One region of the Brevundimonas phoenicis genome, then DNA from elsewhere that is predicted to be linked to it. Evidence: predicted binding sites of a transcription regulator. Region 1 holds the regulator's gene; each other region holds the start of a gene.
The links. The regulator LexA, encoded in region 1, represses DNA repair genes until DNA is damaged. The targets are predictions, from matches to a motif close to ATGTTCNCNANNTGTTCT.
Positions count from the first base shown of each region.

Region 2: a site for LexA is predicted at 1,884-1,901, ahead of ABC419_RS03995 (ImuA family protein). Genes of this name have one in related genera too.
Region 3: a site for LexA is predicted at 3,174-3,191, ahead of dinB (DNA polymerase IV). Genes of this name have one in related genera too.
Region 4: a site for LexA is predicted at 5,494-5,511, ahead of recA (recombinase RecA). Genes of this name have one in related genera too.

Region 1 covers NZ_JBDFLN010000001.1:2,271,117-2,278,385, forward strand. Annotated here, with positions in the region: gene ABC419_RS11255 (autotransporter outer membrane beta-barrel domain-containing protein) at 1-2,482, shown strand, start outside; gene ABC419_RS11260 (S9 family peptidase) at 2,599-4,695, shown strand; gene lexA (transcriptional repressor LexA) at 4,816-5,520, shown strand; gene ABC419_RS11270 (ComEC/Rec2 family competence protein) at 5,671-7,269, opposite strand, start outside.
Region 2 covers NZ_JBDFLN010000001.1:813,070-820,338, reverse strand. Annotated here, with positions in the region: gene ABC419_RS04005 (helix-turn-helix domain-containing protein) at 549-758, shown strand; gene ABC419_RS04000 (hypothetical protein) at 838-1,413, opposite strand; gene ABC419_RS03995 (ImuA family protein) at 1,987-2,673, shown strand; gene ABC419_RS03990 (Y-family DNA polymerase) at 2,570-4,120, shown strand; gene ABC419_RS03985 (error-prone DNA polymerase) at 4,117-7,269, shown strand, end outside.
Region 3 covers NZ_JBDFLN010000001.1:2,048,439-2,055,707, forward strand. Annotated here, with positions in the region: gene ABC419_RS10140 (acetyltransferase domain-containing protein) at 1-67, opposite strand, end outside; gene ABC419_RS10145 (DUF6880 family protein) at 284-1,480, shown strand; gene ABC419_RS10150 (alpha-ketoglutarate-dependent dioxygenase AlkB) at 1,490-2,059, opposite strand; gene dinB (DNA polymerase IV) at 2,065-3,153, opposite strand; gene ABC419_RS10160 (glutathione transferase, Atu5508 family) at 3,328-4,029, shown strand; gene ABC419_RS10165 (AsmA family protein) at 4,147-6,207, shown strand; gene ABC419_RS10170 (TonB-dependent receptor domain-containing protein) at 6,943-7,269, shown strand, end outside.
Region 4 covers NZ_JBDFLN010000001.1:3,076,694-3,083,962, reverse strand. Annotated here, with positions in the region: gene ABC419_RS15475 (DUF2939 domain-containing protein) at 1-338, shown strand, start outside; gene alaS (alanine--tRNA ligase) at 560-3,205, opposite strand; gene rraA (ribonuclease E activity regulator RraA) at 3,337-3,819, opposite strand; gene recA (recombinase RecA) at 4,316-5,395, opposite strand; gene ABC419_RS15455 (GNAT family N-acetyltransferase) at 5,618-7,198, shown strand.

The DNA of each region.
Region 1 (7,269 bases):
CGACGCGGACGACCTGCTGCAGGGCGGTCCCGCCGTGCGCATCGCAGGCGATGTAGGCAAGGGCGTCGTCTTCGACACCGCACCTTCGTATGGCTCCGGCGGCATCGATGGCGATGACGACGGCGACGGCGTCAAGAACGGTGATGAGGACGACGACGGCGACGGCAAAAAGAATCGCGAAGACACCGACCGTGACGGCGACGGCATTCTGGACGCCCAGGAAACGACGGCCAGCATCCGCTCCTTCGGCGGCGCGGCCGCCGTCCTCGTAGGATCCACGGACAGCGCCATCACCCTCGGCGAAGTCGGCACGGGCAATTCCGCCTATGGCCTCATCAACCGAGGCGCCATCGAGGCGTCGGGGGTCTATAAGGACGTGGACGCCAAGGCCGTGCAGATCGGCGGCACGGGGCAAGCCGTGAACATCGCCGGCGGCTTCCGCAACGAAGGAACTATCGGCTCGTCCGCCCTGTCAGCCAACAGCAGCACAGTGCTTGTCGGCAGCGGCGCGTCGCTTCCCACGATCATCAACACGGGCGCCATTCAGAGCGCCGTCACCAGTTCCGACGCAGACACCGCTACAGGCGTTCTGATTCAAAGCGGCGCCAATGTCGCTTCGCTCTCGAATTCGGGCACCCTCGCCGTCGGCGTTAACGGCTCCAAAGGCAACGCCGTGGCGATCCGCGACGAGTCGGGCACGCTGTCGTCGATCAACAACACCGGTCGGATCGTCGCCGCCATCACGCCCGAAAAGGATGTCGAGCGTACCGGCTCCGCCATCGCTGTAGACGTCAGCGCCAACATGACCGGCGTCAACCTTGTGCAGGACGGGACAGTAATCCCGGACCACAAACTGCCTGACGCAGACAAGGACGGTGTTCCGGACGCCAACGAACCAGCCATCATCGGCGACATCCGCCTCGGCTCAGGCGCAGACGTGCTGGACATCCGCAACGGTACGATCAACGGCGACATCTCCTTCGGTACGGGTGCCGACCGCCTGTCGATCAGCGGCGGCGCCGTCGTGACTGGCAAGCTGTCCAACGGCGACGGCCAGTTGGACATTGATATCTCCAAGGGCACGCTCGACGCCCGCCACACGGGCCAACTTCAAGTCAGCGACCTGAACGTCGGCGCTGACGGCAATCTGATCGTGACCTTGGATCCCGCCAACCAGGCTTCTGGCGGCTTCAAGGTCAGCGGCTCGGCCGATCTGGCCGACGGCGCCGGTCTCGGCGTGCGGTTCAACTCTCTGATCCAGGATCCGACCTCCTTCACCATTATCGAGGCCGGCGACCTGAACGTCGGCGACATCGACCAGGCCGCCTTGCAGTCCAACTCGCCCTACGCCTTCGTCGTCAGCGCGAACGTCGATGAGGCTGCAGGAAAGCTGACCGTCGATGCGCGCAAGCGCACGGCCGAAGAGGCTGGCATGATCAAGGCCGAAGCATCGGCCTATGACGTTCTGTACGCTGGCCTGGCTGACAATGAAGTCATCCGCGCCGCCATGCTGAACCAGACGGACCGCGACGGCTTCTTCAACATCTACCAGCAATTGCTGCCCGAACATTCGGGCGGCCCGCTGCTGTCCCTGGCCAGCGGCGTGGACGCCGTGACCCGCGCCCTGACCGGCCGTAACGCCGCCGCCGCGCCGGGCGAAACCAGCGCCTGGGTGCAGGAGATCAACTTCTACGCCGACAAGGACAAGACCGACACCTACGGCTTCCGTTCGGAAGGCTTCGGCCTCGCGGGCGGCGTCGAGCGCGGCACCAACATGGGCGCTTTCGGTCTGACGGCGGCCTTCACCTCGTCGGATCTGGAAGACCCGGAATCGGCGGCTGAGGAAGTGCTGTCAGCCAATCTGCTGGAACTCGGTCTCTACTGGCGCGCCCAGGGTCAGTACTGGACCACATGGGCCCGTGCCGCCGGCGGTTACGCTTCCTTCAGCGCCACGCGCAAGCTGGTCGCCGACGGCGTCAACCTGAAGAACGAATCCGACTGGAACGGCTTCACCCTCGCCGCAGCCGGGGGCGCCTCGTACGAACGCCACTTCGGCCGGGTGAACGTCCGTCCCGAAGTCTATGTCGAGTATTTCTCGCTGAGCGAAGACGCTCGCACCGAAGAAGGCGGCGGCGACGGTTTCGACCTGAAGATCGACGAGCGCGACGGCCATCTGTTCTCGGGCGTGGCCGCCGTCAACATCGGCTACGGATTCGGCAAAGACGGCTGGATTCGTCCGGAGCTGCGCGTCGGCTGGCGCCAGAACTTCTCTGTCGATGCAGGCAAGACCATCGCCCGCTTCGCCTCGGGCGGCGACTCCTTCACCCTGGATCCCGCCAGCATCGAGGGCGGCGGCCCGATCCTGGGCTTCCGTCTGAATGTCGGCAACGACCTGGGCATGCTGGCCATCACCGGCGACGCCGAGCTGTTGGAAGACTACGTCCGCTACACCCTGTTGCTGCGGGCCAGCTTCAAGTTCTGACTTTTCTTCGGAACCCGAATGAAAATGGGCCGCCGGATTCGTTCCGGCGGCCCTTTCCATGTCTTGTGGCGCACTCGGGCCTTTCTATGATCCCTCTCAACCAGAGGGGGTTTCAAATGAACAAGTTCGCCTGGGCGGCCTGCGCCCTGATCCTCAGCGCCCACGCGCCCGCGATGGCGCAAACCACCGCCCAAACGGCCGCCGCGCCCAGCCTGCCGACCGCCGACCGCGGCCTGTTCACCGCGCAAGATCTGTTCGGCATGGAGGTCGCCTCCGACGCCCAGATCAGCCCGGACGGGGGGCAGATCGCCTATGTCCGCCAGACGGCCGACATCATGACCGACCGGATGCGCCCGACCATCTGGTTGATCGACGTGAAAACCGGCCGCCATTCGCCCCTGATCGCCTCGGCCGGGTCGCACCGCCAGCCGCGCTGGTCGCCGGATGGTACGCGCCTGTCCTACATCTCCAGCGCCGAGGGCGGCGCGCCGCAGTTGTTCGTGCGCTGGATGGCGTCGGGCGAATCGGTCCGCGTCACCAACCTGCCCAACACCCCGTCCAGCGTCAGCTGGTCGCCCAACGGCGAGCAGTTGGCCTATTCCGTCCTGGTCCCCGGCGAGAAACCCAAGATCGGCTCGCCCCTGGCCAAGCCCGAGGGCGCCCAGTGGGCCCCGTCGCTGGAGATCATCGACAGCGTCTCCTACCGCTCCGACGGCCAGGGCTATCTGAAGCCCGGCTTCCGCCACGTCTTCGTCGTCGGGTCGCAGGGCGGCGGCGCGCGCCAGCTGACGCACGGCGACTTCCACCACGGCGGCGGCCTGTCCTGGTCGGCCGATTCCCGCACCCTCTACCTCAGCGCCAACCGTCGCCCCGACTGGCAGCGCGAAGCCGCCGACAGCGAAGTCTTCGCCCTAGATGTCCAGACCGGCGGCCTGACCGCCCTGACCAGCCGCGCCGGGCCGGACAACGCCCCCGTCGCCTCATCCGACGGCCGCCGCATCGCCTATCTCGGTTATGACGACAAGCGGATGGGCTATCACAATACCCGCCTCTATGTGATGGACGCCGACGGCTCGAACAGCCGCGTCCTGACCGAAAGCCTCGACCGCTCGGTCCAGTCTCCGGTGTGGAGCCGCGATGGCCGGTCGGTCTATGTCGCCTATGACGATCAGGGCCGCACCAAGGTCGCTCGCGTGTCGATGGACGGCGCCGTCACCACCCTGATCGAGGATCTGACGGGCGACGATTTCGGCCGCCCCTACACCGGCGGCGGCTTCACCGTGGCCGACGACGGCGCCATCGCCTACACGCGCGGCGATTCCAGCCGCCCGGCCGACGTCCACGTCCTGAAGGGCGGCCGCAGCACCCAGCTGACTCGCCTGAACGCCGACTTCCTCAACGCCCGCCGCCTGGGCGAGGTGCGCCGCATCCAGGTCGCCTCCTCCCACGATCAACGCGCGGTCGAAAGCTGGCTGACGCTCCCGGCCGACTATGTCGAGGGCCAGCGCTATCCGCTGGTGCTGGAGATCCACGGCGGCCCGTTCGCCGCCTATGGCCCGCACTTCGCCACGGACAACCAGTTGTTCGCCGCTGCGGGCTATGCGGTGCTGTCGGTCAACCCGCGCGGCTCGACCTCCTATGGGGACGAGTTCGCCAACCTGATCCACCACAACTATCCGTCGAACGACTATGACGACCTGATCAGCAGCGTCGACGCCGTCATCGCTCAGGGAATCGCCGACCCGAACAAGCTGTTCGTCACCGGCGGTTCGGGCGGCGGCGTGCTGACCAGCTGGATCGTCGGCAAGACCGACCGCTTCAAGGCCGCCGTCGTCCAGAAGCCGGTCATCGACTGGGCCAGCTTCGTCCTGACGGCCGACAACCCGGCCTTCTTCGCCCGCTACTGGTTCGGCGAATATCCGTGGGAGAACCCGGAGGCCTACTGGCGCCGGTCGCCGCTGTCGCTGGTCGGCAACGTCAAGACGCCGACCATGGTCGTCGTCGGCGACGAGGACTATCGCACACCCGTCAGCGAGTTGGAGCAGTACTACACCGCCCTGCAGCTGCGCGGCGTGCCCACGGCCCTGGTGAAGATCCCCGGCGTCGGCCACAGCCTGGCCGTCCGCCCGTCCCAGAACGCCGCCCGCATGAACGCCATGATCGAATGGTTCGCGCGCTACAAGGACGGCGCACCGGCCGCTCCGGCGCAATAAGACCCGGCCCCGCGCCCGTCATGCGGCGGGCGCGGGGTTCAGCGTGGCGTTAGTTGACTTTTAACCAGAACACTTACAGAACATCATCAACGGTTCACGCCTTGTTCTGGATTCTGCGCCATGCTCACGAAGAAACAGCACGAACTCCTGATGTTCATTCATGAGCGCATCCGGGAGACGGGCGTTTCGCCGTCCTTCGACGAGATGAAGGAGGCGCTGGACCTGGCGTCCAAGTCGGGCATCCACCGCCTGATCACGGCGCTGGAGGAACGCGGCTTCATCCGCCGTCTCGCCCACCGCGCCCGCGCGCTGGAGGTGGTGAAGCTGCCGGAGCAGGCGACGACCGCCGCCCCGGCCAAGGGCCGCGCGCCTTTCAAGCCCGACGTGATCCAGGGCGGCGGCCTGAATCCTCGCCCCGCCGTCGCCGAGGCCGCCAACGACGTCCGCGACTTGCCCCTGCTGGGCAAGATCGCCGCCGGCACCCCCATCGCCGCCATCCAGCACGAGCGCGAGCGCCTGCCCGTCCCCGAAGCCATGCTGGGTGCGGGCGAGCACTACCTGCTCGAAATCGAGGGCGACTCCATGATCGAGGCCGGCATCCTCGACGGCGACACGGTCATCATCAAACGGGTGGAGAACGCCTCTTCCGGCGAGATCGTCGTCGCCCTGGTCGAAGGCGAGGAAGCCACGCTGAAACGCCTGCGCAAGAAGGGCCAGTCCATCGCGCTCGAGCCCGCCAACAGCGCCTATGAGACCCGTATCTTCGGCCCCGATCAGGTCGAGGTTCAGGGCAAGCTGGTCGGGCTGCTGCGCCGCTATCACTGAGCCCCACTTCCGCTCATCCTTGCGGACGCCGGGATCCAGTGCTTTGGCTTCAAGCGGGCCGTCTGGAAGTTTGCCTGTCCTCTGGCCTCATCTGGCCAGCGATAGCGCGTGTATCTCTTACTGGATCCCGGCGTCCGCCGGGATGAGCGGTTAGGAGTGAGCCCCGCTCCACGGCCGCCGTCCCCGCACCTCCGCCGCCCACAGGGCGCGCCAGCCGCCGGCCCCATCGCGCCACAGCTCCACCGAACCGCCGCGCGCATGATCCGCGCCGTCCAGCACCAGCCGCCCCTCGCATGACGACGGCAGGACCGCGACCACAGCCCTTATGCTGACCACCTCGGCGCTGCGGCACATATGATCCAGTTGCGCCTCGCTAGGCGACGCCTTGCCCCACCACAGCACCAGCGCGCCTTCCTCACCCTCCGGCGCGCAGAAGGACCGCTTGCAGGTCCAGCCTTCGCCCGACCGCCCGACCGCCTCCAACCCCCGCCGCCGGGACCACAGATCACTGGCGAACTGGCGCACCGCAGGCCGCATGACGATCGCCTGCTCTCCCTGCCGATACGCCGCATTCGCACCGCCGTCGCCGACCCAGACATCCGGCGGCGCCGGGCGCGGCCAGATCAGCACCGCCGCCGCGAACGGCAGGCCCAGCCAGCGCCACCGTCCGCGCCACAGGCACATGAACAATATGCCCACGAAAGCGACCGGCAGAGCCGCCGCCGGGGCGCTGGGGATCGCCTGAACCGCGCCGGGCAGACCCGCCGCCCAGTGCCCTATCGCCAGCATGACATCCACCGACTTGCCCGCCAGCCACAGGAAGGGCGCGCCCAGGCCCAGCGGCTCCAGCGCCGCGCCCAGCGCCAAGGCGGGCATCATGATGAAGTCCGCCAGCGGCGCCGTCGCCAGATTGGCGATCAGTCCATAGACGGCCGTGCGGTTGAAATGCTGCATAGCGAACGGCCCCGTCGCCATGCCCGCGACCAGGCTGGCGGCGCAGGCGGCCAACAGCCAGCTGCCGAACCGCTGCACGGCGACAATGGGCCAGGGCGCGGCGAACTCTCGGATGCGGCGCGGCCAGACCTCGACCAGGGCGACCAGGGCCGCCGTCGCCGCAAAGGACATCTGGAACCCCGGCGTCACCACGGCCTCGGGCCGCAGCAACAGCACGACAAAAGCCGCCGCCGCCAGCGCCCGCATCGTCACCGCCTGCCGGTCAGCCAATACGGCCAGAAAGGCGATAGAGGCCGTGACCGCCGCCCGCTCGGCCGGCGGCGGCGACCCCGAGATCACCAGATACGTCCCGACCGCGATCAGGCCCGCGATCGCCGCAACCTTCTTGCCCGACACGCGCAACGCCAGCCACGGCCAGGCCGCGACCAGCAGACGCACGGCGAAGAAGACGAAGCCCCCCACGACCGCCATATGCAGTCCCGAGATCGACAGGATGTGCGCCAGTCCCGAATCCCGCATGGCGTCCAGGTCCGGGCTCTGGATCCAGGTCTCGTGCCCCGTGGTCATGGCCGCCGCCACCCCGCCGGTGCGCTCGCCCAGGCGCGCGACGATCCGTTCGGCCAGGGCGTAGCGCACGGCGTTGACCTTCATCGCCATGCGCACCCGCCAGGGCGGCGGCGCCAGATCGGCGGTGCGCGTCGGTCCCAGGGCGAACAGCGTCCCGCCCATGCCCTGAAAATAGGCGTTGCGGCCAAAGTCATAGGCGCCGGGACTGGCGGGCGGCGGCGGCGGGTT
Region 2 (7,269 bases), 1.5 Mb from region 1:
GGCGTCAGACCTGCGGTCGTGAAGATAACGCTCTACATGGGGCAAAACAGCGAACTCGATCGTCAAAGACGACAATCGCTAGAGGCGACCGGCAGGATACCGGGACAGACACCCCGGCGGGCGTCATTTGTCGTCGCCGTTTATATATACCGAACAGCGTTCCGATCGCAACAAGAAAAATCAGTTATCTTATTGTTTTTGTTAAGAAATGATATGCGTATAGCAGCAGGTCACGTTCTTTAGAGCCTCCACGCGCGCTGCGACATTAGAAGCCGTCCCATTTACGAGCGCGCGATCTCTTACACATCAGGCCGTTGTAGGCGTCGGCCAAATTCTGGGAATTTGACCGTTTGTCGTTCAGACAGACTATCTAAATCTCTGCGGAGCTCATCGACCCGCACCTCGGTCACACGAAGCCGCAAATGTATCCATCGACCGAACCACGCTAAGGCGGCCAGACACATAACAACCACAGCTTCCATCACGCCCTCCCAATTTGGTCACTATAATGACTGGATGAAGGTGAAGATTTCCTTGCGCTTGGGGCAATGCGAATGGCCCAAGTTCTTGGCGAAAATGTAAGGCGTATCCGGCGTGAGCGGGAAATGACTCTGGAAACGCTCGCTCATGAGGTCGGGCTGGCCTACAGCTACCTGGGGCAGTTGGAGCGCGGACAAAGGAACCCGACGCTGGGCGTCATAGAGCGAATCGCAGAGGTCCTGAATGTTGATCCACTTGATCTTCTAACTGGTCGGTGAGCGGTTACAGGTGAGAGGCAACATATAGATTCACTCTGCTAATCCACTCTGATTGGTCTTGATCTGGACCGCGCCTCTTCTATTTTTTCTGCAACCACTCCGCAGAAACAAACGCCCTGTCTAAAAAGATCGCCACCTTCTCCCATTCGGCCCCCGCACGACCGCCTTGCGCGGCCTTCCGGCGCACCTCCGCCAGAAGTTCCTCCCGTTCGATATAGGCCGCGATCTTTTCCAGATCAGGTCGACGCGGCGGGAGCGCCGACTGAGCGCGCTCTCTGGCCTGCTCCTGCGTACAGGCGCCCTTGAGGCGATTGGCCCGGTCGCTGATCACGCGAACATTCCCGCGTACATAGCCTTGGGCAGGCCTAACGCGGTCCAGCGAAGGCGATCCGCTCGACCGTTCGGAACCTGCCGCCAGCGGCACACCAAGCACAGGGCAAACCGGCGGCACCACCACATCGCGACGGTGCAGATTGAACGGCAGGCCCAGGCGCGCCGCCCTTTCCCGCGCCCGTTCCAGCAAGGCCGCCACCGGATCGCGGCGACGTCGCTGTCGCATGTAGGCGCTCATATAGAGGGCGTTGCAGCGCCGACATTTCGCGCGCTTCAAATGCGCCCCATGAATGGGACAATTCAATTCGAATTGGTTCTTCATGGACAGATAAGACTCCTCGTTGATAATGAGTCTATAAATTCAAAATGAGTCTAAAGAGTCAAATTTAATTATGAAGACACCTCGAGCGCGCTCTCCCAATCACCCGACAGGCGCCCAGCTGCGCGGCGCGCGAGGCCTTCTGAATCTGTCGGTCCTGGACCTGTCGGAGCGCACAGGTCTGGCCGTCAACACCATCAAGCGTGCCGAAGCGACGAACGACTTCGCGCCGGTCAACCGCGCAAACGCCAACCTGTTGGTCACAGTGCTTCAAAACTTGGGGGTGGTTTTTTTGCCCGCTGAAGACACGATTGGGGCAGGCGTTCGGCTGGAGGCTTCAGACACGCCCGCGTTTGCACGACGTCGAAGTGGGGAGTGAGGCCAACCAAACGCCAGAATCGGTCGTTGTCGATAACCGTATTGAGCCTTGCCTCCCGCTTCGCTTGACTCCCCCAGGGGGTTAGCGCGCATATAGAACAAATGAGGAACATTTGTTCACAGCCTGACTCTTTGATAGCGCTGAAGACTCGCCTGGAGGCCCTGGATCGGGCCGGCGGTCGTCGCGTTGGAGCGGGCGTGCGCACGGGAAGCGACGACGTCTTTGCGCCACTGACCAAAGGCGTTTTGCATGATCTTTATGCAGTCGCCCCTGCCGACGCGGTGGCGGTCAACGCCTTTGGGCTGGGCATGGCGCTGCAGGCGACGGCGGGGCGTCCCATCGTCTGGGGCCTGCATGAGATGATGGCGCAGGAGGCGGGACGGCCGCACGGTCCGGGCCTGCATGAGATGGGCTTGTCGCCGCGCGACCTGCTGCTGGTGCGGGCGCGCGATGTGCAGACACTGTTGGCCGTCGGCGAAGAAGCCCTGCGCAGTCCCGCCGTGGGCGCCGTGTTGTTGAGCGCCTGGGGCGAAGCCAAGGCCTTCAGCCTGACGGCCAGCCGCCGACTGGCTCTGGCGGCAGAGACGGGCGGCGCGACCCTGTTCCTGGCGCGGGCGGGGGCCCTGCCCTGCCCCAGCGCGGCCGAGACGCGCTGGTCGGTGGCGTCCTGCGCTTCAGAACCTCTGGAAGGCGGAGCGCCGGGTCGGCCGTCTTTTTCGGCGACCCTGCTGCGGCGGCGCGGCGGCGGGGCGACCGGGACCTGGATCATGGAGTGGGATCGTGAACAGCGAATCTTCCGCCCGCCCGCGCCGCTATCTGGCGGTCTGGTTCCCCTGGTTGCCCAGCGACCGGCTGCAGCGTCAGGAACCAGACACGCCGCCTGATGCGCCGCCCGTTATCCTGGCTGAAAAGATCAAGGGCGCGCTGCGGCTGGCGGCTGTCGATCCGGCGGCGGCGCGGGCGGGGCTAATGCCCGGCCTGGCCCTGGCCGATGCGCGGGCGCGGACCCCCGTCCTGCGCGTCGTCGCCCATCGACCGGAACTCGACGACGCCCTGCTGGGGCGGGTGCTGGAGGATTTCGGCCGCTTCACCCCCATGATCGCGCTGGACCCGCCGCACGGCCTGATGCTGGACGTCACCGGCTGCGCGCATCTGTTCGACGGCGAAGCGGGCCTGATGCTGACAGTCCAGGCACGGGCCGAACGCGCGGGACTTCAGAATCGATGCGCGCTAGCCGGCACGCCCCAGGTCGCCCGCGCCCTGGCCCGTTTCGGACCCGGCGGACGGTTCGAGCCCGGCCAGGACCGCGCCGCTGCGCGCCGCCTGCCGGTCGCCGCGCTGGAGCTTTCGGACAAGGAGGACGAGGCCCTGCGCCGTCTGGGCCTGAAGCGGCTGGGCGATCTGGACGACCGGCCCCGCGCGCCCCTGGCCGCCCGCTTCGGCGCCGATTTTCCGGCCCGGCTGGCGCGGGTTCTGGGCGATGAGAACGTGCGCATCACCCCGCATCGCCCGCCCGCCCCCGTGGTCGTCGACCGCATTTTCTTCGAGCCGATCTCGGCGCCCGAGGACGTGGAGCGGGTTCTGTCCGACCTGCTGGTCGAGACCATGAGCCGGCTGGATCAGACGGGCCTGGGCGGCCGCGCCTTCGAGGCCGGCTTCTATCGCGTGGACGGCGAGACGCGCCGCATCGTCGTCCGCACCGGCCGTCCGACCCGCGACGCCCCCGCGACCCTGCGGCTGTTCCGCGAGCGGATGGCGGCTTTGGCCACCCCGCTGGACCCCGGCTTCGGTTTCGATCAGATGCGGATGTCCGCGCCCTGGACCCAGGCTTTGGCGCCCACACAGCAGGGGCTGGAGCGCGAGACGCCCGGCGAGGAGGCCTTCACCCGCCTGATCGACCGGCTGACCGCGCGTCTGGGACCGGAGGCCGTACTGCGCTTCGAACCCTTCGCCTCGCACATTCCCGAACGCGCCGCGCGACTGGTCCCGGCCGCCGCCCGCCATGGCGTCGAGACCTGGCCCGACCTCGATCCCGACGATCCGCCCCTGCGCCCTCTGCAGATGTTCGATCCGCCCCAGCCGGTCGAAACCCTGGCGGAGGTGCCCGACGGCTATCCGCTGAAGTTCCGCTGGCGCCGCGTCCTGCATGAGGTGACGCGCGCCGAGGGGCCCGAGCGGATCAGCGGCGAATGGTGGCGTGCGCCGGGCCAACGCACTCGCGACTATTACCGGGTTGAAGACCGCGAAGGCCGCCGTTTCTGGCTGTTCCGCCAGGGGCTCTATGGCGAAACGCTCGAGCCGCGCTGGTTCATCCACGGCCTGTTCGCATGAGCGCGCCCGATCCTTGCGGCGCCTACGCGGAGTTGGCGACGGCCAGCAATTTCTCCTTCCTGCGCGGCGCCTCGCATCCCAAGGACCTGGTGCTGACGGCGATCCTGCGCGGCCACGCCGGACTGGGGCTGGCCGACCGCAACACCGTGGCGGGCGTGGTGCGGGCCTGGAGCGCGCTGAAGGAGCTACGAGCCGAAGGTCTGGCTCCGCCGGACAAGGTGCGCGAGGGCGGCGGTCCCGGCGAGATCGCCTTCATCGAGGACCCGCTGAACGATCGGGCCCTGTCCGAAGAGGTGAAGGCGCGTGCGGCAAACTTCCGTCTGCTGACAGGGACGCGGCTGGTGTTCAACGACGGGACGCCGGATGTCATCGCCTATCCGGAGACGCGGGCGGGCTGGGGCAGGCTGACGCGCCTGCTGACCTTGGGCAACCGCCGGGCGAAGAAGGGCGAATGCGAGATCGGCCTGCGAGACCTGCTGGCCGATCCTGAAGACCTGCTGCTGATCCTCATGCCACCTGATCGTTTGGCAGGGCTGGAGGAGACGCTGACCCGCATGAACGCGGCGGCGCCGGGCGCGGTCTGGCTGGGCGCCGCCCTGCACAGACGCGGCGACGACCGGCGCCGGCTGGCCTGGCTCAAAGCCATGGCGGATCGGACCCAGGTTCCCTTGCTGGCGCTCAACGACGTCCTCTACGCCGCCACTGAGGACCGCGACCTGCAGGACGTCCTGACCTGCATCCGCGAAGGCGCGACCATCGAAACCGCCGGCCGCCGGCTGGAGGCCAACGCCGAACGCTGGCTGAAGCCCTTGGACGAAATGGCCCGCCTGTTCAAAGACGCGCCCGAGGCGGTGGCCGAGACGACCGCCTTCCTGTCGCGTGCGAACTTCGATCTGAGCGACCTGAAGTATGAATACCCAGAGGAGCCCGTACCGCCCGGCGAAACACCCCAGGGTTGGCTGGAGAAGCTGGTGCGCCACCGCACGCTGGTCCGTTATCCGGACGGCGCGTCGCCCAAGGTCACGGCCCTGCTTGAGAAGGAGCTAGCCTTCATCGCCAAGCGCAGCCTGGCCCCCTATTTCCTGACCATCCACGACATCGTCCGCACGGCCGAGGACAAGGGCATCCTCTGCCAGGGACGCGGATCGGCCGCCAACTCGGCCGTCTGCTACGTCCTGGGGATCACCAGCGTCGATCCGGCCTGTCACGACCTGTTGTTCGAGCGGTTCCTGTCCTCCAACCGCGACGAGCCGCCCGACATCGACGTCGACTTCGAGCACGAGCGGCGCGAGGAGGTCATCCAGTACGTCTATGAGCGCTATGGCCGCCATCGCGCCGGCATCGCCGCCACCGTCATCCGCTATCGCCCCCGCAGCGCCATCCGCGAGGTCGGCAAGGTCCTGGGCCTGACTGAGGACGTCACCGCCCGTCTGGCCTCGACCCAGTGGGGCAGTTGGGGATCGGAGATCAGCGGCCGCCAGATCGAACAGGCCGGTCTGGACGCCGCCAACCCCATGGTCGATCGCGCCGTGCGCATGGCCACGCGCCTGCTCGGCTTTCCGCGCCACCTGTCCCAGCACGTCGGCGGCTTCGTTCTGACCCAGGGGCGGCTGGACGAGACCGTCCCCATAGGCAACGCCGCCATGTCGGACCGCACCTTCATCGAATGGGACAAGGATGACATCGACGCCCTGGGCCTGATGAAGGTCGACGTCCTGGCCCTGGGCATGCTGACCTGCATCCGTAAGGCGTTCGACCTGATGAAGGCCCATTCGGGCGTCGAGCACGACCTCGCTTCCGTCCCGCCGGAGGAACCCGAGGTCTACGACATGCTGTGCCGGGGCCAGTCCATCGGCGTCTTCCAGGTCGAGAGCCGCGCCCAGATCAACATGCTGCCGCGGCTGAGGCCGCGAGAGTTCTACGATCTGGTGATCCAGGTCGCCATCGTGCGTCCCGGCCCGATCCAGGGCGACATGGTCCATCCCTACCTGCGTCGCCGCAACGGCGTGGAGGAAATTCACTATCCCCCGCCCAGCGGCCTCTATGGTCCGCCGGACGAGTTGAAGCAGGTGTTGCACCGAACCCTGGGCGTCCCCCTGTTTCAGGAACAGGCGATGAAGGTCGCCATGGTCGCCGCCCGCTTCACGGACGCCGAAGCCAACGGCCTGCGCAAGGCCATGGGCACGTTCCGGGGCGACGGGACGCTGCACACCTATGAAGACCGCATGGTCGGGCGGATGATCGCGCGCGGCTACGATCCAGACTTCGCGCGGCGCTGCTTTGAGCAGATCAAGGGTTTCGGCTCCTACGGCTTTCCCGAAAGCCACGCCGCCAGTTTCGCCCGGCTGGTCTATGTCTCTTCCTGGATCAAACACCGCCACCCGGCGGCCTTCGCCTGCGCCCTATTGAACAGCCAGCCCATGGGCTTCTATGCGCCCGCCCAGATCGTGCGCGAGGCGGAGGAGGTCGGCGGGGTTGAGGTGCGCCCTATCGACGTCTCGCACAGCGACTGGGACAACAGCCTGGAGGGGCCGGCGAACGCGCCCGCCCTGCGTCTGGGCCTGCGCCAGATCGACGGCTTCAGGGAGGAGTGGGCTAAAGCCCTGTCGGCGGCGCGGGCCGAGGCGCCCTTCGCCGATATCGAAACCCTGGCCCGGCGCGCCGAACTGCCCGCCGCAGCCATGCGCAAGCTGGCCGACGCCGACGCCTTCCACTCATTGGGCCAGGATCGTCGCAAGGCTCTATGGGCGGTGCGCCGCCTGCCCGACGACGATCCCCTGCCCCTGTTCGCAGCTGCCGAGGCGCGCGAACGCGGCGCCCGGGAACTGGGCGCGGAGCCCGACGCCCAACTTCCGCTGATGCCGCTGGGCGAGCACGTCGCCGCCGACTACCAGACTGCGCGCCTGTCGCTGAAGGCCCACCCCATGGCCATCCTGCGTCCTGTCTTCGCCGCCGAGCGAGTCCTGACCTGCGCCGAAACGGAAGGCCGGCGCGGCGGCTCCCTGGTGCAGGTCGCGGGCGTGGTGCTGGTGCGTCAGCGGCCGGGCAAGGGCAACGCCGTCTTCGTCACCCTGGAGGACGAGACCGGCATCACCAACATCGTCCTCTGGGCGCGCATGCTGGACCAGTACCGACGCGAGATCATGGGC
Region 3 (7,269 bases), 220 kb from region 1:
GCCCCCAGGCGGCGACGGGGCGGCCAGCCGCAGGATGCGCGGCGGCGGGATCGGTTGACATCGACATGCGCGGGCACTAGCCGATATGTAATAACATTACAAACGAAGTCGCTGTGTCCTGCTTTCGAATTGCGCCAATCCGTGTCTTTTGGCGGCGGCTGCGTAAGGCGCGCCTCCCGTCCGACACACAGCGACTGCTGGGTAGCAGGGTGGTGACGAAATCGTCCTTGGCGCCCGTGCTATAGCTGCCCCTCGGACGACCCCACTCATCCCAAAGGACCTCATGGCGCGACAACCCAGGATCTCGACCAGGCTTTCCGCAGCCAACCTCGTCCATCTCGGGGCGCCCCGCCTGGCGGACCTGCTGATCGAGGCCGGCGCCGGGAACGCCAATCTCAAGCGCCGTCTTCGTCTGGAACTGGCGGCCGAGGCCGGCCCCGACCTCCTCGCCCTTGAGATCGGCAAGCGCATCACCGCCGTCTCCGTCGCCCGCACACGTGTGTCCTGGCGCAAGCGCGGCGAACTGATCGACGACCTGAACACGCACCGTGACATGATCTTGGAGCGCCTGGCGCCCGAGGTCCCCGGCGAGGCGCTCGCCGTCCTCATTCGCTGGTTCGACCTCTATCCTGGCTTGGCCGCCCGCGTGAAGGACACCAAGGGGGAACTGCCCGCCGCCTTCGAGGCCGCCGCTCCAGATCTCTTCACCCTCGCCGAAACCGCAGGAGACGAGGCGTTGCGCGACCTGATCGACGCTCTGCGCCGACGTCCGCAGGATTACGCGCGCTGGATCTCCGTCGCCGGCGAGGCCCTCGGCCCGCTCACGGCGCGCCGACTTCTGGACGGCCTGGACGTATCGACCCGCAAAACTCCGGCCGGCCGCAACCTGCTGCGTCGCCTCGCGGATCGGGCCGGCGACCTCGATCTATGGCTGTCCCTCGTCACGCCTGAACAGGCCGGATCGCCCGACGTCGCCGCCGACATCGCCCGCCGGCTCATGGAGGTCGGCCGCACTGCAGAAGCCCGCGCCGCCCTGGAAGCCGCCCTTAGCCCCTCCCCGCTTAACCGTCGCTGGACCTATGGGCGCGACCCGACCGACGGCGCGCCCCGACTGACCCCGGCCTGGGAGGCCGCATCCATCGAGGTGATGGACGCCGAGGGCCATCGCCAGGAAGCCCAGGACCTTCGCTGGCGCCTGTTCGAGCGCGACCTGTCGGCGCCCGTCCTTCGCGACTACCTCTCGCGCCTGGCGGACTTCGACGATGTCGAAGCGCTCGACCAGGCCTTCGTTCACGCCTCGACCCACCCGGACTTCGAAGCGGCCATGCGCCTGCTGATGGACTGGCCCGCCCATCGCGAGGCGGCCGCCCTCGTCCTGGCGCGCCCCCGCGAAGCCCGGCAGGTGCGCCCCGCATCGGCGGACTGGGCCTCGCGCCTGGCCCAGCGCTACCCTGAAGCCGCCGAAATCCTGACGGGTTAGGCCCGCCTGTCAGGCCAAGGTCCTGAAGGTGACGGAGTAGCGCAGCGCCGTCATCGGCGAGATGGAATGCTCCCAGTCGCTCCGCGCCTCGCCGGAAAGGCGATAGACGGAGCCCGGCCCCAGCGCCGCTCCGGCGCGACGCCACTTCGACCCCGCCTTGCGACGAAGGCGCATGACGCAGGGCGCAAGGAAGGAGACGCCCAGGATCTTCCCATAGACGGGACGGTCGCGGTGCCAGCCGATCCCGGCGCCGGGCGCATATTCATTGACGAGGGCCTGCACGAACGCCCCCTCATCAAGACTGAGCGGTCCAGCCAGGCGATCCAGAAGCGCTTTAAGGAAATCCGGCCAAGGTTCGGCCGTCTCCAGTCGACGTCGCTCAAGGTCGTAGCGGCGTCCAAAAGCTGCGATCCGTCTGAAGCCCTGATAGCCCATATGCTCATATGGCCTGAAGCTCAGCTTCTGCAGGTGAGCGACCACCGCCGCCTGTTCGGCCGCCGTGAGGACGTCCGGCCAATAGTCGAAACCCGCTGGCGCGGCCGGCCGCGGGACGTGGCCGAACAGATCGGTCTGGAGCATGGCCGTCACAGCGCCAGTTCGCCCGCCGGCGTCCATGACGGGTTTCCAGGTGAAGCCTTCTCCAGATTGGACAGGGTCACGCCAACAAGCCGCACGCCCCTGGTCGGCGGATAGAGGGAGCGCACCAGCAGGCGGGCGATCTCACGCAACCGCGCCTTCGAGGCGACCGGCTCCTTGAAGGACCGACTGCGGGTCGACTGTTGGAAGTTCGACCATTTGACCTTCACCGTCACGGTCCGGCCCAGCGCCCCCGCCTTTTCGCACCAGGCCCAGACCTCGTCGGCCATCCGATCCACGCCCGCCTCGATCGCCGCGGGATCGACCAGGTCGCTGGCGAAGGTGGTCTCCGAGCCGCTGGACCTGCGCTCGCGGTCCGGATTGACGGGGCGCGGATCCTCCCCGCGCGCCACGCCGTAGTACCAGGCGCCGGATTTGCCGAAATGATGCTGAAGGAAGGCCAAGGACTGACGCTTGAGGTCCGCGCCGGTCTCGATACCCAGGCGGTTCATCTTCTCAGCCGTCACCGGCCCGACGCCGTGGAAACGCTTCACCGGCAGGACCTCGACAAAGGCTTCTCCTCGCCCGGGCGGGACCACGAACTGGCCGTTCGGCTTGCGCTGGTCCGAGGCCAACTTGGCCAGGAGCTTATTGTAGGAAATCCCGGCCGAGGCCGTCAGACCGGTCTCCTCGAGGATGCGCGCGCGTATCTCCTCCGCGGTCGCCGACGCCGTCGGCAAGCCCCGGATATTTGCGGTGACGTCGAGGTAAGCCTCGTCGAGGGACAGGGGTTCGATCAGGTTCGTATAGTCGGCGAAGATGGCGTGAATCTGCGCCGAGACGGCGCGATAGACCTCGAACCGGGGCGGCGTGAAGATCAGTTCCGGGCACTTCCGCAAGGCTGTGCTCGACGGCATGGCCGACCGCACGCCGAACTTGCGCGCCTCATAGCTGGCGGCGGCGACCACGCCGCGCGAAGCGGCGTGGCCTACGGCGACGGGACGACTGCGCAAGGCGGGATCGTCCCTCTGCTCCACCGAGGCGAAGAAAGCGTCCATGTCCACGTGGATGATCTTGCGGGTGGGGGCAACGTCCATGGACAACGCCTAGCAAGACTCGAACAAAATGAGAACATTCTTCCGGCAGCATGACGGCTCCAGCCTGAAATGCGCCGTATCGGAAGCGGAACGCGAAAGGGTCGGACCTGTTCTGCAAATTCGCTTGCCCCACCCCCGCTGGCGTTCGCGATTAGCTAAGCGCTGGAGAGCTCCATGAAGGACTTCACCCTCTACTATTGGCCGGTTCCCTTCCGGGGCCAATTCGTTCGCGCCCTTCTCGCCCATGCTGGCAGGACCTGGGCGGAGACGAACGAAGCGGCGATCAGCGCGCTCATGCAGGAGCCGCCAAGGGAGATGCCCGTGCCTTTCATGGGGCCGCCCGTACTGGTCGATCACGCTTCCGGAGCGGCGATCTCCCAGATGCCCGCGATCCTTCTGTATCTGGGAGAGACGCTTGAACTGCTGCCTTCCACGCCAGAGCTGCGCGCCTTGACGATGAAGGTGGTCAATGACGCCAACGACCTCATCGATGAGATCACTCTGGACGGCGGCCGACAGATGTGGACCGAGGCGCGCTGGTCGGGCTTCGCGCCCCGCCTGGAAAAATGGATGGCGTTGTGGGAGGCCCTGGGCCGACGCCATGGCCTGACGGCGCATTCCGGCTTCTTGCTGGGTGGAGAAAGACCGGGCGTGGCCGACATCGTCACCGCGACCCTCTGGTCCGCCCTGACCGAGCGCTTCCGCCCTATCGAATTAATGCTTGAAGAAACCGCCCCCATCACCGCGGGCCTTGCACGGCGCCTCTCAAGGACGCCAGCCCTGGCCCGCTTGGCGGAGTGGTCGCGCCGCGAATACGGCGACGCCTATTGCGGCGGCGACATCGAGCAATCCCTGCGTAGAGTTCTGAACGTCTGAGGCGCTCGAACGCGAGAGCCTCGGGGAAACCGGTGGGCGCCTGGACCCGCGCAGGCCGACCCGGCACGTGGCGCCCTTTGCCGGTTGAGGCGTTAATCAGCCTCACCGGAGGCGATCTTGATCGACAGGCCTGGAGCGAAATCAGCGATCGACAGCTTGCGCCAGAGAGGGGAAGCGGCCCTGCGGCGCGCAGGTGACGGCCGCGACGCCATTTGCGCCTATGTGGTCGCTCGGGACCCCGTATGGCTCGCCGTTCGTCGTCCCGGCCGGCCGGAGTTCATCGCGGCGGCGATCACCTTGGGCCTCGTCGCCGCCTTTCTCCTGTTCCTCGTTCTGTTCGACTGGAACTGGGTGCGCGGCCCTATCGGTCGCGCCGCCTCAGCCTCGACCGGCCGGGAGGTGGCTCTGAAAGGGGACCTGGATGTCAGGCTGTTCAGTTGGACGCCCTCGGCGACGGTGCGCGGTCTCAGCGTCGGCGGGCCCACATGGTCTCCCGGGCGCAATACCGCCGAGATCGAACGTCTCGACGTCTCGATACGATTGCGACGGCTGTTTCTGGGCCAGATCGAAGTGGCTTCGCTGACCCTCACCCGCCCGCGGGTCCACCTGGTCGTCGACAGCCAGGGCCGGCGCAGCTGGGACCTGGAGCCGAACCGACCCGATGACGGGCGGGGCGCCAGGCTGCCCGTCATACAGCGCCTGGTCATTCACGACGGTCGGCTGACGTTGAACGAGCAGCGACGCGGCATGACGCTCGACGCCGTGGTCACGGCGCGTGAGGCACGCTCGCCCCAGGATGGAGAGAGCGGCTTCGTGCTCGACGGCAAGGGGACCATGAACGGCGAGCCCCTGACGCTTCGCGTGACGGGGGGTCCCTTCATCAACATTCGCCGCGACCGGCCCTACGCCTTTACGGCTGAATTGGCCGGAGCGAGCTCCAGGCTGAGCGCCGCTGGAGCCGTCACCCGGCCCTTCGACCTGGGTCGTTTCAACGCCAGGCTCGAGCTGCAGGGTCGTGATCTGGCCGACCTCTACCTTCTGACCGGGATTACGACCCCCAACACGCCGCCTTATCGGCTGAGAGGAAGCCTGGCTCGCGACGGAGCCCGGTTCCGCTTCGCGGACTTCAGCGGGCAGGTCGGTTCGTCGGACCTGTCGGGGACCCTGGAGGTGAACAGGGTCGAAGGGCGCCGCCGCGTCGATGCCGAGCTCGTGTCCCGCGCCCTGGACATCGACGACCTGGCGGCCGTGTTGGGCGCGCGCCCGCAGGTCACGACTGCGGGCACGGTCGCGACCTCGGGCCAGCCCGGCAAACTGCTGCCCGACGCGCCCTTGCGAACAGAACGTCTGCGCGTGATGGACGGAACCCTCGCCTATCGCGCCGCTTCGGTGAAAGCCAACGCCTTCGACATTCGGCAGGTCCGGCTCGGCGCGGATCTGAAGGACGGCGTTTTAAAGCTCGATCCGGTCTCCTTCGCTTTCAACCGCGGCGAACTGAACGGAACCGCGCGGATCGACGCCACGAAGGACACGCCTTACAGCGCCGTCGACTTCCGTCTCAGCGGCTATCCGCTGGAGTCCATCATACCCGCACGGGACGGTGCGCCGACGGTGACGGGCCGCGCCCTGGGCCGGGCGAAGCTGGAAGGGCCCAGCGCGTCCATTCATGAACTGGCGGCCCGTTCGGAGGGAAGCCTCAGCCTCGTCGTTCCTCAAGGGCGGATGCGTTCGGCCTTCGCCGAACTGCTGGGGATCAACGTCGGCGCCGGCCTGCGCAAGCTGCTTTCGGGCGATCAGTCCGCTTCGGCCATCCGCTGCGCCGTCGCCGATTTCAAGGTCTCAGACGGCGTCGCTACAGCCCGCACCCTGGTGATCGACACGGATGTGGTCCTGGCCCAGGGATCGGGAACCGTCGACCTGGGGGCCGAGAAGCTGAATCTAAAGATCGACGGCGAAACCAAGAAGCCTCGTCTTCTGCGGGTCTGGGCGCCGATCACCATCACCGGCCCCCTCGCCTCTCCGGATCTCGGCGTGGACCTGTCGGCCGTCGCTACACAGGGCGGCGTCGTCGGCGCCCTGGCCACGCTCGTCAGCCCCATCGCAGCGCTGCTCGGGTTTATCGATCCCGGCCTGGCGGAAGACGCGGACTGCGGCTCCCTAATCGCCAGCGCGCGATAACCCTATGGTCCGGAAACGCCCTCGCGCGATCCGGCCGCGTGGGGCGGCGGGCGGGAGGCGCTGCACACGCCCAGGGCCGTCAGAGGCCGTAACAGGTTCAAGCGCCTAGCTTTGCCGCTATCCCGCGCTCAGGCGGACCTGCATCCGCTCTTGAAGGGGATTGTCACTGCCGCACGACATTCAAATTATAGGCGCTTTCTCCGGCTTCGTTGCGAACGACTTCCTGATGAAGACGCCAACCAACATAGGAAAAAACCACCCACGCATGACGAATACCGTTTTGCATATTGGATTATTGTTTCATTTTTTTCACAAAATGATTCTTTCTATTTCTCATTGAGCCTTCGGCGCCCATTTCGAAGATGGCGCAGTTTTTCGACGTCGGCGTGAATTTCATTCCGCTCCACGAACAATAACCGAAGCTCCTGCTCCCGCCTCAGTGGTAGCGATTCAGGAGTCGGCTAAGCGCCGACAGACGCTTGCAGGGGCCGCGGCCCCCGATCTTGGGAGGGATTGAGGCTTGCGGACCACGACAGGGGTGAAGGCTGCCTTCAGGCGGGCGCGCGCGGTCTGCGCCGCTGCTGACGGGAGCGTCGATCCAGCTGACGACGCAGGCCAGGCGGTGCTCACGAACGCTACGCTCGATCCGTCCCGTCGCGGCGCGTCAGGCTGGAGAACCATCGCCGCGATGGGACTCAGGGCGCAAATTCAAATCAAAAAACGAGGGGTGATCCGATGAGACTGTCTGCGTATCTGAAGACCGGGACGATAATCGCCGGTCTGGCCGTCACAGCCGCCGCCCAGCCTGGCTGGGCTCAATCCGAAGCGCCGGCCGCCGAGCCGGAAGCCAGCGCCGTCGCCGATATCGTGGTGACCGGCTCGCGTATCCGACGCCCGAACGTCGAGGCCTCGACTCCGGTCAACGTCGTCGACGCCCAGGAGATCGAGAACATCGGCGTCACCAACCTGATCGACGCCATGGCGCGCCAGCCGCAGGTCGGCCTCGGCGCATCGGCCTCCAGCACCACCAATACGGTGGCCGGACAGGGCCTGGCGACGCTG
Region 4 (7,269 bases), 810 kb from region 1:
ATCCGCGCATGGCCGACAGCGGCCTGTCGGGTCTGGGCATGCTGCTGGCGCCCGCCATCGTCGGCGGGGCGGTCGACGCCTTCGTCACCCCGCAGGCGATCTCGATGATGGTGCAGGAGGGTCGCACGCCCAAGCCCGCTCTCTCGGTCGAGACGGAGCCGAAGGCGAAGAGCGACCATGACCGCGTGCGTCAGTCGTGGGGCTATCGCGACCTGGACACCTTCGCCGTCACCCTGACCCGCGACGACCAGCCGGACGAGCAGGTGTCCCTGCTGATGAAGCGCCGCAACCTGTTCGGCTGGAAGCTGGCGGCGATTGATCTGGGGACGCCAGAGTAAGCCATACTCCGCTCATCCCGGCGGAGGCCGGGATCCAGTGCTTTGGCTTCAAGCGCTTTGCTGAAATGGAAAGGACGCCGTGTGGCGCTCTTTCTGGTTCCCGGCCTCCGCCGGGATGAGCGGGGTTGGGGCAGCGCTCAACCCTCGATACGCGAGCGGCCTAAAGAAAAGGGCGGCGCATCCGATGCGCCGCCCTTTCCTGTTTCAGCCTGTCAGGGTGATCAGCCCTTCAGCGCGGCGCGGATGGCGTTCAGGCCGTCCTCGGCCTTCGATCCGTCCGGGGCGCCGCCCTGGGCGAAGTCGGGCTTGCCGCCTGCGCCCTTGCCGCCCATGGCGATGACGGCGTCGCGGGCCAGATCGGCCGCATTGACCTTGCCCGCCATGTCCGGCGTCGCGGCGACGGTGATGGCCGCCTTGCCGTCGGTGACGCCGACCAGGGCGACGACGCCCGAGCCGATCTGCTTCTTGAAGTCCTCGGCCACGCCGCGCAGGCCCTTGCCGTCGACGCCGTCCAGAACGCGGGCGATCAGCTTGATCCCGCCGATCTCTTCGGGGGCCGCATTGGCGCCCGCGCCGCCGCCCAGGGCGAGCTGTTTCTTCAGGTCGGCGACCTGCTTCTCCAGCGTCTTGACCGAGGCTTGCAGACCCTCGACGCGAGCCGGAACCTCAACGGGCTGGATCTTGAAGCCCTGGGCCAGATGGCGCGCGACATTGGCCTGATCCAGCAGGAAGCGGCGGGCCGCCTCGCCGGTCAGGGCCTCGACGCGGCGCACGCCGGCGGCCACGCCGCCTTCGGACACGATCTTGAACAGGGCGATGTCGCCGGTGCGGAAGACGTGGGTGCCGCCGCACAGCTCGACCGAATAGGCGCCCGGACCCGACAAGGCGCGGCCGATGGTCAGGACGCGAACCTCGTCGCCGTACTTCTCGCCGAACAGGGCCACGGCGCCCGCCGCGATGGCGGCGTCGGGCGTCATCAGTTCGGTGGTGACCGGGACGTTCTGGCGGATGACGGCGTTCACCTCGTCCTCGACGCGGGCGATCTCCTCGTCCGTCATCGGGGCGTTGTGGCTGAAGTCGAAGCGCATCCGCTCGGCGTCGACCATCTGGCCCTTCTGGGCGACGTGAGCGCCCAGCACGTTCTTGACGGCGGCGTGGAACAGGTGGGCGGCCGAGTGGTTGGCGCGGGTGGTCGGGCGCGAGCCTTCCTCGACCGTGGCGGTCACGACGGCGCCGGTGGACAGCGAGCCCTTGGTCACTTCCAGCGTGTGAACGTGCAGGTCGCCGCCATGCTTCTTGGTGTCCAGCACGCGGCCTTCGCCGCCGCTCCAGACGAAGGCGCCCTTGTCGCCCGCCTGACCGCCGCCTTCGCCGTAGAAGGGGGTCTTGTCCAGCAGCACCTCGACCGTCTCGCCGGTCGCGGCGGACGCCGTCTCGGCGCCGTCCTTGACGATGGCGATGACCTTGCCTTCGCCGGTTTCGGACTCATAGCCGGTGAATTCCGTGCCGCCGTGCTGGTCGCGCAGGGCCAGCCAAGCGCCGGCCGAAGCCGTCTGGCCCGAGCCCTTCCAGTGCTCGCGCGAGCGGTCGCGCTGCTCGGCCATGGCGGATTCGAAGCCGTCGACGTTGACGCTGAAGCCGCGACGGCGGGCCTCGTCCTGCGTCAGGTCCAGCGGGAAGCCGTAGGTGTCGTACAGGGTGAAGGCCGTCTGGCCGTCCAGCATGTCGCCGGCCTTGAAGTCGCTGGTCGCCTGATCGAACAGATTCATGCCGCGACCCAGCGTGGTGCGGAAGCGGATCTCTTCCTGCTTCAGCGTGTCCTCAATGAAGGCCTGGGCGCGGCCGAGCTCGGGGTAGGCCTCGCCCATCTCCTCGACCAAAGTCGGCACCAGGTGGTGCATCAGCGGATCGGCGGCGCCCAGCAGGTGGGCGTGGCGCATGGCGCGGCGCATGATGCGGCGCAGGACATAGCCCCGGCCCTCGTTCGAGGGGGTCACGCCGTCGGCGATCAGGAAGGCGGTCGAACGCAGGTGGTCGGCGATGACCCGGTGCGACGGGGCGCGCTCGCCCTCGGCCTTGGTCGAAGTCAGTTCTTCCGATGCCGCGATCAGATTGCGGAACAGGTCCACTTCATAGTTGGAGTGGACGCCCTGCAGGACGGCGGCGATGCGCTCCAGACCCATGCCGGTGTCGACCGACTTCTTGGGCAGTTCGCGAACGATCTCGTCGTTCTCCTTCTCGAACTGCATGAAGACGTTGTTCCAGATCTCGACGAAGCGGTCGCCGTCCTCGTCCGGCGAACCGGGAGGGCCGCCGAAGATGTGGTCGCCGTGGTCGTAGAAGATTTCCGTGCACGGGCCACTCGGCCCGCTGTCGCCCATGGCCCAGAAGTTGTCGGCGGTGGGGATGCGGATGATCTTGTCGTCCGAAAAGCCGGTGATCTTCTTCCAGATGTCGAAGGCTTCATCGTCTGTGTGATAGACGGTGACCAGCAGGCGCTTGGGATCGAGGCCGAACTCCTTGGTCAGCAGGGTCCAGGCGCGCTCGATGGCGTGGTCCTTGAAGTAGTCGCCGAACGAGAAATTGCCCAGCATTTCAAAGAAAGTGTGGTGGCGCGCGGTATAGCCGACGTTGTCCAGGTCGTTGTGCTTGCCGCCCGCGCGCACGCATTTCTGCGAGCTGGTGGCGCGGTTGTAGGGCGGGGTGGCGGCGCCGGTGAAATAGTCCTTGAACGGCACCATGCCCGCGTTGACGAATAGTAGCGTCGGGTCGTTCTGCGGCACGAGCGGAGCCGACTGCACCTTCTCGTGGCCGTCGGCGGCGAAGTAGTCGAGGAAGGTGGAACGGATCTGCTTCAGGCTGGTCATGGGCGTATCGCTCTGGAACTCGGGCGCGCGGGAGGAATGTCGGAACCGGCGTCATATAGGGATTTTGCGCCGAACGCATCACTGGCGCGTGATCATGCGGGCGCGGGCGCGTTTTTAGGGTCAGGAGCGCTTTAATCGTGCAGGCGATGCGGCGAGACGATCAGGCCGTCTTCGTCGGCGTAGAGCCAGTCGCCGGGCGTGAAGATGATGCCGCCGAAGGCGGTGGGAATGTCGATCTCGCCGATGGCGTCGCGATCGGCGCGCAGGGGGATGGTTCCCAGGGCTTTGACGCCGACGTTCATGGTGTTGATGACGGCTGTGTCGCGCACGGCGCCGTGGACGACGATCCCGACCCAGCCGTTGTCGATGGCCAGCTTGGCCAGGTTGTCGCCGACTAGGGCGCGCTTCAGCGAACCGCCGCCGTTGACGACCAGAACCGCGTCCCGGCCAGGGCGCTCCAGCGTCTGGCGGACCAGGGCGTTGTCATCGAGCACGCTGAGGGTGCGGACCGGGCCGTGGAAGGCCGTGACCTGGCCGAAGCTGCGGAAAGGCGTCTGGCAGACCTTCACCACGTCAGGATGGGCGTCGCACAGGTCGGCGGTGGCGAAGGTCATGGGGAGGCTCCGTTGGATCGCGGGGACTCTGCCCGTAGGCGCCGAAGGGAAACAAGGCCGTTGCACCGAGAAACGCGTTTGACGGGCGTATCTCAACATCCGCTCATCCCGGCGGAAGCCGGGATCCAGTGCTTTGGCTTCGGGGCGCGAGGGGCAATGGGTGGCGATGCGTGCGGCGCTCTCACTGGATCCCGGCGTCCGCCGGGATGAGCGGGAGAGAGGCGGGGCGGCGTCTTGAGCGAGCAAAAAAGAGGCCCGCCCGAAGCAGGTCGGGCGGGCCGGTCTCCGTTCGACCGGCCCCGCGGGGTCGGTAGGCGGGTCGCGAGGCGGCGAACGGAGAAGCTCTGGCCGTCAGAGTGCCCTTGCCTCCCGCCGTCACCCTCGGGCTTGACACGAGGATCGGATCGTCCGCGCGATCCCGACTGGAAAGGAAGAGGACGCTGCCTGGCTGGATCCTCGGGTCAAGACCGAGGATGACGGCGTTGGGGGTGGCGGATCAGCCCTCCATATCCTGACCTTCGTCCGGCTCGGGCGCGCCCAGCATGTCGTCGGCGATCTTGGCCGTTGACTGGCGCACGGCCTTTTCGATGGCGAGGGCCATGTCGGGGTTGTTCTTGAGGAACTCCTTGGCGTTCTCGCGACCCTGGCCGATGCGGGTGGAGTCGTAGGAGAACCACGAACCCGACTTCTCGATGATGTTGGCCTTGACGCCCAAGTCGATGATCTCGCCGATCTTGGAGATGCCTTCGCCGTACATGATGTCGAAGATGACCTCTCGGAACGGCGGGGCGACCTTGTTCTTGACCACCTTGACGCGGGTGGTGTTGCCGACCACCTCGTCGCGGTTCTTGATCGCGCCGGTGCGGCGGATGTCGAGGCGCACCGAGGCGTAGAACTTCAGCGCATTGCCGCCCGTCGTCGTTTCCGGCGAGCCGTACATTACGCCGATCTTGTGACGGATCTGGTTGATGAACAGGACGATGCACTTCGACTTGGAGATCGAGGCCGTCAGCTTGCGCAGGGCCTGCGACATCAGACGGGCCTGAAGGCCGGGCAGGCTGTCGCCCATCTCGCCCTCGATTTCCGCGCGGGGCGTCAGGGCGGCGACCGAGTCGACCACCACGATGTCCACGGCGCCCGAGCGCACCAGGGTGTCGACGATCTCCAGCGCCTGCTCGCCCGCGTCGGGCTGCGACACCAGCAGGTCGTCGAGATTGACGCCCAGCTTTTGCGCATAGACGGGATCGAGCGCGTGTTCGGCGTCGACGAAGGCGGCCACTCCGCCCTTCTTCTGGACCTCGGCCACGGTGTGCAGGGCGAGCGTCGTCTTGCCCGAGGATTCGGGGCCGAACACCTCGATCACCCGGCCGACCGGCAGGCCGCCGATGCCGAGCGCCATGTCGAGGCCCAGCGAGCCGGTCGAGACGCTTTCGATCTCGGCCACCACGCCAGCCTTGCCCAGTTTCATGACCGAGCCCTTGCCGAAGGCGCGATCGATCTGTGCGATCGCCGCCTCAAGAGCGCGTTGTTTGTCGCCGTCTTCTTTACCCACGAGCTTCAGTGCCGCCTGTGACATTGGTTTTCTCTCCCTTGCCATGATTCCCATCTGACTTCGGGAGAGACCCGCCACGGACCCGCTCCCTCGTTGAGCCGGACTATGGACATGGTTTGTTCTTGTTCGCAAGATGTTCTCGTGAACTGAACGAGAACATTTATCGCGATGCGACCGAGTATGACGTATGTTCTTTCTTTTGCCCACGGTGATGACCCAACAGCCAAGCTCGCGCGTTAGGAGGGGATGACTGATCTTCAGACCGCCCAAACCGTCCCGCCCGCCGAGCCGGCCAAGCCCGCCGTCCTGACCATCCGCAACGCCCGCATGGGCGATGTCGCCGGGGTCAACGCCCTGGTGGCGCGAGTTTACAAGGACATGCCGCCCTATACGCCGGGGATGCTGCGCGGCCAGATCGCCACCTATCCCGATGGGCAGTTCGTGGTCGAGTTCGAGGGGGAGATCGTCGGCTACGCCGCCAGCTTCCGCATCGACGAGGCGTCGGCCATGGGGCCGCACACCTGGGACCAGATCACCGGCGGCGGCTATGGCGCGCGGCACGATCCGGCGGGCGCGTGGCTGTATGGGATGGAGGTCTGCGTCGACCCCGCCCGACGCCGCCTGCGCATCGGCCAGCGCCTGTATGACGCGCGCCGCGACCTGTGCGAGGCGCAGAACCTGAAGGGGATCGTCTTCGGCGGCCGGATGCCGGGGCTGGCGCGCCGCCGGGCCGCCTATCCGGACCCGAACGCCTATGTCGAGGCGGTGCGCGACCGCAAGGTGAAGGATCCGATCATGGCCTTTCACCAGCGTTCCGGGTTCGAGCCTGCGGGGGTGCTGCTGAACTATCTGCCGTCGGACAAGGCGTCGCTGGGCCATGCGGCGCGCTGGGTCTGGCGCAACCCCTACTATGTTGAGGCGACGGGCAAGGGGGCGGCCTTTGCGGTCAAGGAGACGGTGCGCGTCGCCACCGTCCAGCTGCAGATGCGCAAGGTCGAGAGCTTCGGCGAGTTCATGGACAACGTCGAATATTTCGTCGACGTGGTCTCGGACTATCGCGCCGACTTCGTGGTCTTCCCCGAGCTGTTCACGCTTCAGTTGCTGTCGCTGGAGACGAAGAAGCTGACCCCGGCGGAATCGATCGAGGCCCTGACCCGCTATACGCCGCGCTTCGTCGAGGCGATGCGCGAGCTGGCGGTCGGCTACAACGTCAACATCATCGGCGGCTCGCACCCGACGCGGACCGAGGACGGCGAGATCCAGAATGTCGCCTATGTCTTCCTGCGCGACGGCTCGGTGCATGAGCAGGAGAAGATCCACCCGACGCCGAACGAGCGGCACTGGTGGAACATCAAGGGCGGCGACCGCGTCCACGCCATCCCCACCGACTGCGGGCCGATCGGGGTGATGATCTGCTACGATTCCGAGTTCCCCGAACTGGCGCGGCGTCTGGCGGACGAGGGGGCGCGCATCCTGTTCACCCCCTTCTGCACCGACAACCGGCAGGGGTATCTGCGGGTGCGCTACTGCTCGCAGGCGCGGGCCATCGAGAACCAGTGCTACGTCGTCCTGTCGGGCAATGTCGGCAACCTGCCGAACGTCGAGAACATGGACATCCAGTATGCGCAGTCGTGCATCCTGACGCCGTGCGACTTTCCCTTCGCGCGCGACGGGGTGGCGGCCGAGGCCAGCGAGAACGTCGAGACGGTGACGGTGGCGGACCTGGACCTGTCCGATCTGGCCTGGGCCAAGGCGCAGGGGACGGTGCGGAACCTGCGGGATCGACGGTTTGATCTGTACAAGACGGTGTGGACGGACGGGGGCTGACCTTACCCCCGCTCATACCGGCGGACGCCGGGATCCAGTGAGAGCCGCGCGCACAGGACTTGCCTATTCAA